3 regions of the Staphylococcus debuckii genome follow, and region 3 is predicted to be linked to each of the others. Evidence: riboswitches for the same ligand, from Rfam matches in the RefSeq annotation. Region 3 holds a riboswitch; each other region holds the start of a gene.
The links. A riboswitch is a leader RNA that binds a small molecule or an ion and turns the genes downstream of it on or off. The one in region 3 is predicted to bind S-adenosylmethionine.

Region 1 (3,202 bases), 1.3 Mb from region 3:
TTTCTTGATTTCAACGTTGATTCCATCTTTCTTCGCCAGTTCTTTCACTTTATCCCATACCTTTGTATCATCTGATGCGACCCCTACTGTGACGGTCTTATCATCTTTCTTATTGCCGCCGCAAGCCGCAAGTACTACGACTAATGCCATTAATAATACTAATAACTTTTTCATATCCTAAAAAACCCCTTTGTGTGATTAATTTCTGCGAATCTTCTTAGCCAAAACATTCCCGAGAGATTGAATCAGCTGAACCATAATGACTAAAATAACTACTGTAATAACAATGACGATAGTATCAAAACGTTGGTAACCATAAGCTAAGGCCAAGTCACCAATACCGCCGCCACCTACTGCACCGGCCATAGCTGTTGAACCAATCAAACCGATGATTGCAGTAGTAATCGCTAAGATTAATGATCCTAAAGCTTCTGGCATTAAGAAGTAGCGAATAATTTGGAACGGTGAGGCGCCCATTGCATTCGCTGCTTCGATAACCCCTGCGTCTACTTCCAATAATGAATTTTCAACGAGACGCGCAATGTAAGGTGCTACGTATACCGTTAAAGGTACAATCGCCGCTGCTGTACCGATGGATGTCCCTACGATTAATTTAGTAAACGGTACAATCGCAATTAACAAAATAATGAATGGAATCGAACGAAAAATGTTAATAATCGGATTTAAGATATGATAGATTGCTACATTTTCCCAAATACCATTTTTCTTCGTCACTACTAGTAAGATGCCTAAAGGAATCCCAATTAATGCACCAATCACTAGTGAAATTGAAACCATCAATAACGTTTGATAGAGTGCTTCCCATAATTGCGACGAGTCTAAAGATGAACCAAGCATATTATCCAACCTCCTCATATTCGATGTGATGTTGTTTCAAGTAATCATATGCGCGTTGTTTCTCTTCGTCAGTGCCTTTAATACGTAATGTCAAATAACCGACTGAAGTATCTTGAATATCCGACATCGAAGCATAAATGACGTTCACTCCTAAATTAAAGTCTTTAATCAATGTTTGGATCACAGATAAGCCTAATTGAGCACCTTCCATATAAACTTTCACATCTTGATAATTGGCATCTGTCGGTAATTGATGAATCATCTTCTCACTGATGTCTGTGCTGATAACTGTAGAAACGAAGTTCTTCGCCGTTTCGGTTTTCGGGTGACTGAAGACATCTAAGACAGTGCCTTTTTCAATGACGCGCCCTTGTTCCATAACGGCAACTTTATCGCAAATCTTTTGAATGACACTCATCTCGTGAGTAATCAATAAAATCGTTACTTCAAATGTTTCATTCACTCGCTTTAAGAGTCGCAAGATAGAGTCCGTAGTAGCTGGATCGAGTGCACTTGTAGCTTCATCACACAATAAAATTTGAGGATCTGTGACAAGTGCTCTGGCGATGGCTACTCTTTGTTTTTGACCACCAGAAAGTTCATTCGGATATTGTGAGCCTTTATCTCCAAGTCCGACGAACTCTAACATTTCATCTACTTTCTCTTTTATGTATTTTTTACTCTTGCCTTCCAAAATCAGCGGCATTGCCACATTATTAAATACCGTTTTAGAATTCAGCAAGTTGAAATGCTGGAATATCATACCAATATTCTTCTTAACTTTACGCAATTCTTTCTTGCTGTATTGATTTATTTGATGTCCATCGACAACGACTTCACCAGATGTTACATTCTCAAGCTTATTTACCAAACGGATTAAAGTACTCTTACCTGCACCGCTGTAGCCAATAACACCATAGATTTCTTGTCGTTCAACAGTAAAGCTGACATCCTTTAAAGCTTGAATTTCTGTTGAGCGCTTATGGAATGTTTTACTCACATCCTTGAACTCAATCATAGGTTAGTCCCCCTCTGATAGTTTGAAATGAATGAATTTTGCCTCTATTTTGACTTTTATTTTGAAAAATAAAAATTCCGGGGACAATGAAACAAGTCCTCGGAATAATTTGGCTCGTCTCATCTTTACAGCATTTGCTGTAGGAATTGGCACAGTAATCGAATAGTTACGATTTCGATCCTGCTGCCGAGGTTTCATAGGGCCTGTCCCTCCACCTCTCTGGATAAGAGTTATGTATTCAGTTCATTTATATTTCATATATTACATTACTGAGTGAAAAAGTCAACATTAATTTTTAGAAAATTGTTAATTTCAACTTAATTCTAAACACTAGAGCTAGTAAGCGTTTGCAACTTTTCAACTCAATAGTAAAGCTATTCAAAATCAGTTCATTTACTCGTTTTCTTTTTCTCTTTTCAAAATTAAAAAAGAACCAGGCACGGTGGCCTGGCTCTTAATTTGAAGAAAACTTTATTTATTTTTGATTTTTACGACGTTTCATGCCGAACATCATTGCAGTTCCTAAGCCAGCAAAGATAGTACCATAAAGCATTGGTGCTGTATCGTTAGCGCCTGTATTTGGTAATACTTTTGCTTTTGGTTGATTTTGTTCTGGTTTCGCTTTGCTTGGTTGAGTAGCTACTTTATTTGGTGTTGAAACTTTCGTAGTTGTTTTTACTTCTGGTTGATGATTTGGTTCTGGGTTTCCAACTTTATGACCACCGTCATGGTTTACAACAGGTGTGTGAGTGCCTGTTACTGGTGGAGTTGGTCGAGAATTACTTGGTGTTGTATTTTGATTTGGTACAAGCGGCGTGTTAGTTTGTCCACCATCGTTCGGTGATTTACCTGGATGATTTGGTCCACTTGGTGTCGGTGTCACTGGTTGATTCGGTACAACAGGTGTTGCTGGCACTAATGGAATCATTGGAATCGTAACTTTTGGTGTTTCAGGTTTATGACAAGGTACGATAATTTTAGTTTTATTTGCACATTGCAATACTACGTTACCTTTCACATCGTGGTTATATCCAATAATCACAACTGCATTACCATTTTCATCGCATGGAATTTCGATACGTTGACCATCGCTAAATACAATAATGTTTGTATTATATTGATCAATGTAATTATTCACGATATAAACAGGTGCTGTTGGTTGAGCATCTCTGCCATCACGTCCATCGCGTCCGTCTCTACCATCTCTACCGTCTCTACCATTAATACCGTCACGTCCGTCTTTACCTTTCATGACTGTAATTGTATTGCCATCGCTAAATTCTACGACAGTATTACCATCTTTATCTTGATGTGAATCTTTAACAG
Region 2 (3,202 bases), 390 kb from region 3:
CTGGATAGGTAAAATCAATATTAATCGGATGATCCGTTTGTCCAAGCAATCGCAGCAGTTGTCTTTCTGCATCTTCTTTTACCGGCATTAAATTAACAATCAAGAGATTTAAACCATCGTTGATTCTTTGTTTTGCAAACTCGATGTGCTCCTCTTGTAGTATAGGCAGTATAGGAATTTTATTCGTAAATAACATGTTAAATCGCGTCTAATCCTTTTTCCAAGTCATTAATGATATCATCAATATGTTCAAGACCTACAGAAATACGAATCGTTTCAGGAGTAATACCCGCAGTCAATTGTTCTTCTGGAGTTAATTGAGCATGTGTCGTAGAAGCCGGATGAATCACTAATGATTTAGCATCGCCTACATTCGCAAGCAATGAGAATAATTCTAACGACTCGATAAATTTAATGCCTGCCTCATAACCGCCTTTAACACCGAAAGTGAAAATAGAACATGCACCTTTAGGAAGATATTTTTCTTTCAAATCATAGTACTCACTAGAAGGAAGACCCGCATATTTCACCCATTCTACTTTGTCGTGATTATCTAAGAACTTAGCAACCTTTTCAGCATTCTCAACATGACGTTCCATTCTTAAAGATAATGTTTCTAATCCTTGAAGGAGTAAGAAAGCATTTAAAGGAGACAGACAAGCACCTGTGTCACGTAATAACGTCGTTCTGATTTTGAACGCTAAAGCAGCTTCTCCAAAGGCATCCGCAAATACTAAATCATGATAAGATGCATCAGGTTCAGTCAAACCAGGGAACTTGTCATTTTGTTTCCAATCGAAGTTGCCGCCATCTACTACGACGCCTCCCATAGAAGTCCCATGTCCGCCAATAAATTTAGTCGCCGAATGTACCACGATATTCGCGCCATGTTCTAATGGTCTGAATAAATATGGAGAAGCAAAAGTGTTATCCACGATTAATGGAATTCCCGCTTCATGCGCAATTTCTGCTAATTTCTCTACATCTTCTACATTACCTTCAGGATTGCCGATTGTTTCAATATAAATCGCTTTAGTATTATCTTTAATAGCATTTTTAACTTCATCAAAGTTCTTGCTGTCGACAATAGAAACATCAATACCATACTTAGGCAAAGTATGACTGAATAAAGTATAAGTACCACCATATAAAGTAGAGCTTGCTACAATGTGATCTCCTGCTTCAGCTACTGTTTGTACAGCATACGTAATAGCCGCCATACCAGAACCCACTGCTACCCCTGCAACACCGCCTTCCAATTCCGCAACACGTGTTTCAAAGACAGCCACGGTCGGATTCGTCAAGCGAGAATAAATATTGCCTAATGCGTTTAAACCGAATAAATCTGCCGCATGTTGTGTATCATCGAATGTGAAAGATGTCGTTTGATAAATGGGTACTGCTCTCGAATTCGAAGTAGGATCTACCTCCTGTCCTGCGTGTAATTGCAATGTTTCAAATTTAAAATCGTTTGTCATGTTCTATTTCCCCCTTATTTAACATAAAAAATAAGCCTACCTGAAAAGATAGACTCAAAACTTCTTATCTTTCAGGTCTTCACCTGCTGGAATTAGCACCTAACTTAAATAGGTTGCCTGGTATCGTCGGGCCAGTCCCTCCACCATTCTGGATAAGTTTTATATAATTTAATCAGAGTATAAAACTATTCTTTCTCCTTGTCAACAGACTATTCTCATTTTTCAGAAATTAATTTAGACTTTGCTTGCTGAAAAACACTGTCCCAGTACTCTCTTTAAAAATAAAAACCCGATTGCCTAGCTTTCAGACAATCAGGTTTCCTTTTCCATATGCTATTGTTTAGAACGAATAACACGCAGTACTTTCAACATATTCTGCCATAAGGAACTATGTCTAGAATATACTAAGTATCTTGGTTCCCAGTGAGGTTTAAACTTTTCTTTATATTGTCTCAATCCGCGGAAGCGATATAAATTGTTGAAGTTTTCGAATATGCGTCCTGCGATACGTTCATTCAAGTAAGAGAACTCCGTCTGTCCAACATTAGATAATGTCGCCATTCCCATGTTGAACGCTTTATAATCATGTTCTTGGCCCCATAACAACATATGAAGGTATAAACCATCCATCAATGGTAAATCAACATCAGGGAGCCAACGGATAAGGTCTACAGAGAATGAATCATTATAATGCGTCGGCATTAAAGTACTGAACGCAATAATTCTACCGTCTTTTTCTTTTAAGATACCGACCGGGGCTTTAGAGACATAGTTGTCTGTAAATTGGCCGACTGAAAAATGCATTTCATTTTTTCCATCCAGCCATGCATCACTGACCTGTTTCAATTGTTTCATCAATTCCGGTGAAAATGGTGGTTCTATAATTTCAAATTGGATCTCTTGATCAGCAATTTTATTCAATGTTGCTCTGAAGCCTCTGCGTTTCTTACCTGAAGTCGTAAAGGTCGTTAAATCAATTACCGCTTCTTCCCCTAATTTAAAGAACTGATTACCGAAATCATGATACAACGGCATATAACGATCGCTCGCTTGATAGAAAATCACTTCATAGCCCATCTTCACTGCATAATCATAAATTGTCTCTAATAAATGGTGGAAACGTGCCGGGTTACCGATAGGATCTCCAAGTACAACTAAAGCATTGGATTTGTAGCGGTACATCACAAATGCTTCTTCAGATTCATCCATAAATACTTCTTTATCGCCACTATAGATAAGGTGGCTTAAATAGTTGCCGCCGTATTGCTGGATAATCTCTGTACAACGTTCGAAATCCGGTTTCGGGCGCTCTTTAGAATATGCTTGTTCAAATAACCAGACAATAAATGCCACAAGGATGAAAATGACGAGTGTCGTCAACCATAAATAATAACGTAGGAGCGAATTATCTAATTCCATCTTGTATGCATCTAACGCATTCAACACTAATTTAATAATATAATGATTTAAAATCAGCATACCTGCACTGACAAAAAACATAGCGACAATATGACGCAGTCGAAGTGGTCGTTTCAAAATCGTTGTTTTGTTGAATGAATAAACCAACAATGCGAATAGAACTACTAGCCAAAACATCAGCAATACCGATGTATTCATATACAAGGTAATCGCAAAAATGATAATAATCGCAAATAAAGCAAATAAAATGGCACGTCTGCTTTGTTTAAAAATTCCTCGTACATTCAACATTAAAATCAAACAAG
Region 3 (3,202 bases):
TATAACAGCTATGACTATCGCTGCTACTAAACCAATTTCCAATGGTCCCATACCTATTCCGCTCCTTTACTTGTCTTACGTTTCATTATAAAGGAAAGTTTCGATTCTATCGATAATAATCCTGAATTTCATACAAAAATCGCAGAATTATGCTTGGACCGCTTCTTTCAATACATCCACTTTGTCTACACGTTCCCAAGGCAATGCGATGTCTGTACGGCCGAAATGGCCATAAGCCGCCGTTTGTTTGTATATCGGACGTTTTAAATCCAACATTTTAATGATACCTGCTGGACGTAAATCAAAATTATCACGGACCGCTTCTACTAGTTTGCCTTCAGAAACTTTTCCAGTTCCAAATGTATCTATAGAAATTGAAACAGGTTCCGCTACACCGATAGCATAAGCAAGTTGGACTTCACATTTATCAGCTAATCCTGCTGCTACAATATTTTTAGCCACATAGCGTGCTGCATAAGCTGCTGAACGGTCTACTTTTGTTGGATCTTTACCGCTGAAACAACCGCCGCCGTGACGTGCAAAACCACCATAAGTATCAACAATAATTTTACGACCAGTCAAGCCTGCATCACCTTGTGGTCCGCCGATAACAAAGCGGCCTGTTGGATTAATGAAGAACTTAGTTTCATCATCTAATAATGATGAAGGTACAATCGGGTCGATAACATGTTTGCGGATATCCTCTTGGATTTGATCTAATGTGATTTCTTCAGCATGTTGTGTTGAAATAACAATAGTATCAATTCTGATTGGTTTATCATTTTCATCGTATTCTACTGTAACTTGCACTTTTCCATCAGGACGCAAGTATTTTAACGTGCCATCTTTACGCACATCTGACAAACGTTTCGCAAGTTGGTGTGAAAAGAAAATAGGTGTCGGCATATACGTATCAGTTTCGTTTGTAGCGTAACCGAACATTAAACCTTGGTCCCCTGCACCTGTAGCTTCAATTTCTTCTTCGCTGATTTCATTTCTATATTCTAAAGCGCGGTCTACTGCTTGCGCAATATCAGGAGATTGTTCATCAATTGCTGACATCACAGCCATTGTTTGGTTGTCATAGCCGTATTTTGCTCTTGTATAACCAATTTCTTCAACTGTATCTCTTACTACTTTTGGAAAATCAACATAAGTGGAAGTAGAGATTTCCCCGACAATCATAGCCATTCCCGTAGTGACTACTGTCTCACATGCCACCCGCGCATCTGGATCTTTCTTTAATAATTCATCCAAAATAGCATCTGAAATTTGGTCTGCTATTTTATCAGGATGTCCTTCTGTAACAGATTCTGACGTAAATAATCTTCTATTATTCGACATAACTGACTCCTTTTGATTTTAATTACGAAAACTCTCTATCTATGAGCTCAAATTAAAAAGGGCTTCCACTATATATACATAGAGAGAAAGCCCTTTGACGTCCTTTCGCTCTTATCGTTCAAACGTCTTATCTGACATTTGCAAACGGTTTGGCACCTTTCTCCAATAAGGAGAGGTTGCTGGGCTTCGTTGGGTCCATGTCCCTCCGCCACTCAGGATAAGAGAATCCGTTACAAATAATACTACCCAAACAAAATAAAATTGTCAATTACACGAATTGTTTTTTCATAAATCCGATGTGGAATAATGGATATAGTATGTTATACTATAAAAATGTAAAGGCTTACAATTACATTAATACTTACGCGCTGGAGGGGTTTTTAAAAATGGCAGTAGATGCACAAACAAATTTAAAAAAGTTGAATCATTTGATTGAAAAACCATCATCATTATTTCAACTTACAAAAACGCAACTTTACAACAAGATTTTAGACAATAATGAAGGCGAACTCACAGAACTAGGAGCAATCAATCAATTGACAGGCCAATATACAGGTCGTTCTCCTAAAGATAAATTTATTGTAAACGAACCTTCTTACAGAGATGCAATTGACTGGGGCTCAGTAAACCAACCTATCGAAGAAGAAAAATTCCTTAGATTGTATGATAAAGTTCTAGATTACTTAGACCAAAAAGACGAATTATACGTCTTCAATGGTTACGCAGGAAGTGACCAAGATACTCAATTACGTTTAACAGTAGTCAACGAAATGGCTTGGCACAATTTATTCGCACATAACATGTTTATCCGCCCTTCTTCTAAGGATGAAGCAGAAAAAATTAAAGCGAACTTTACAATTGTTTCTGCGCCTCACTTCAAAGCAAACCCTGAAGAAGATGGCACAGCTTCTGAAACTTTCGTTATCATTTCTTTCAAACACCGTATTATCCTTATCGGTGGAACAGAATATGCTGGAGAAATGAAGAAAGGTATCTTCTCAGTAATGAACTATTTATTACCTCAACAAGATATCATGAGTATGCACTGCTCCGCTAACGTGGGTGAAAAAGGCGACGTTGCATTATTCTTCGGATTATCTGGAACAGGTAAAACAACTTTATCAGCAGCTCCAGATCGTAAATTAATCGGTGATGATGAACACGGCTGGAATAAAAATGGTATTTTCAACATTGAAGGCGGCTGCTATGCGAAAGCCATCAATCTTTCAAAAGCAAAAGAACCTCAAATTTATGATGCAATCCGTTATGGTACAATCTTAGAAAATGTTGTAGTCGAAGAAGATGGAAACGTTGATTTCGATGACAATAAATATACTGAAAACACACGTGCAGCATACCCTATCGACTATATTGATAATATTGCTAAACCATCTAAAGCAGCGCATCCGAATACAATCGTATTCTTAACAGCTGATGCATTCGGCGTATTGCCTCCAATTTCTAAATTAACAAAAGAACAAGCGTTGTATCATTTCTTAAGTGGATTCACTTCTAAATTAGCAGGTACTGAACGTGGTATCACTGAGCCTGTACCATCATTCTCTACATGCTTCGGTGCACCATTCTTGCCATTAAATCCTAAGAAATATGCTGAATTACTTGGACAATTGATTGATAAACATGATGTTGAAGTATATTTAGTAAATACAGGCTGGACTGGCGGAAAATACGGCGTAGGTCGTCGTATCAGCTTAAAATATACTCGTCGCATGGTTGATGCAGCTATTAAAGGCGAATTGAAAAATGCAGAATTCGAACAAGATGAAGTATTCGGTTTGAATGTGCCTAAAGACATTGAAGACGTACCGAAATCTATCTTACAACCAATCAATGCATG

Region 1: it holds a riboswitch for S-adenosylmethionine, as region 3 does, so the genes downstream of both, CNQ82_RS02550 (methionine ABC transporter ATP-binding protein) here and metK (methionine adenosyltransferase) in region 3, are expected to answer to the same signal.
Region 2: it holds a riboswitch for S-adenosylmethionine, as region 3 does, so the genes downstream of both, CNQ82_RS06855 (O-acetylhomoserine aminocarboxypropyltransferase/cysteine synthase family protein) here and metK (methionine adenosyltransferase) in region 3, are expected to answer to the same signal.

Annotation. Positions count from the first base shown of each region.
Region 1 covers NZ_CP033460.1:572,965-576,166, reverse strand. The annotation lists gene gmpC (dipeptide ABC transporter glycylmethionine-binding lipoprotein) at 1-174, opposite strand, end outside; gene CNQ82_RS02555 (methionine ABC transporter permease) at 199-858, opposite strand; gene CNQ82_RS02550 (methionine ABC transporter ATP-binding protein) at 860-1,876, opposite strand; SAM riboswitch class I at 1,993-2,106, opposite strand; gene CNQ82_RS02545 (YSIRK-type signal peptide-containing protein) at 2,352-3,202, opposite strand, start outside.
Region 2 covers NZ_CP033460.1:1,466,266-1,469,467, reverse strand. The annotation lists gene CNQ82_RS06860 (homoserine O-acetyltransferase/O-succinyltransferase family protein) at 1-196, opposite strand, end outside; gene CNQ82_RS06855 (O-acetylhomoserine aminocarboxypropyltransferase/cysteine synthase family protein) at 198-1,478, opposite strand; SAM riboswitch class I at 1,540-1,637, opposite strand; gene mprF (bifunctional lysylphosphatidylglycerol flippase/synthetase MprF) at 1,812-3,202, opposite strand, start outside.
Region 3 covers NZ_CP033460.1:1,854,381-1,857,582, forward strand. The annotation lists gene CNQ82_RS08725 (nuclease-related domain-containing protein) at 1-51, opposite strand, end outside; gene metK (methionine adenosyltransferase) at 148-1,344, opposite strand; SAM riboswitch class I at 1,453-1,568, opposite strand; gene pckA (phosphoenolpyruvate carboxykinase (ATP)) at 1,731-3,202, shown strand, end outside.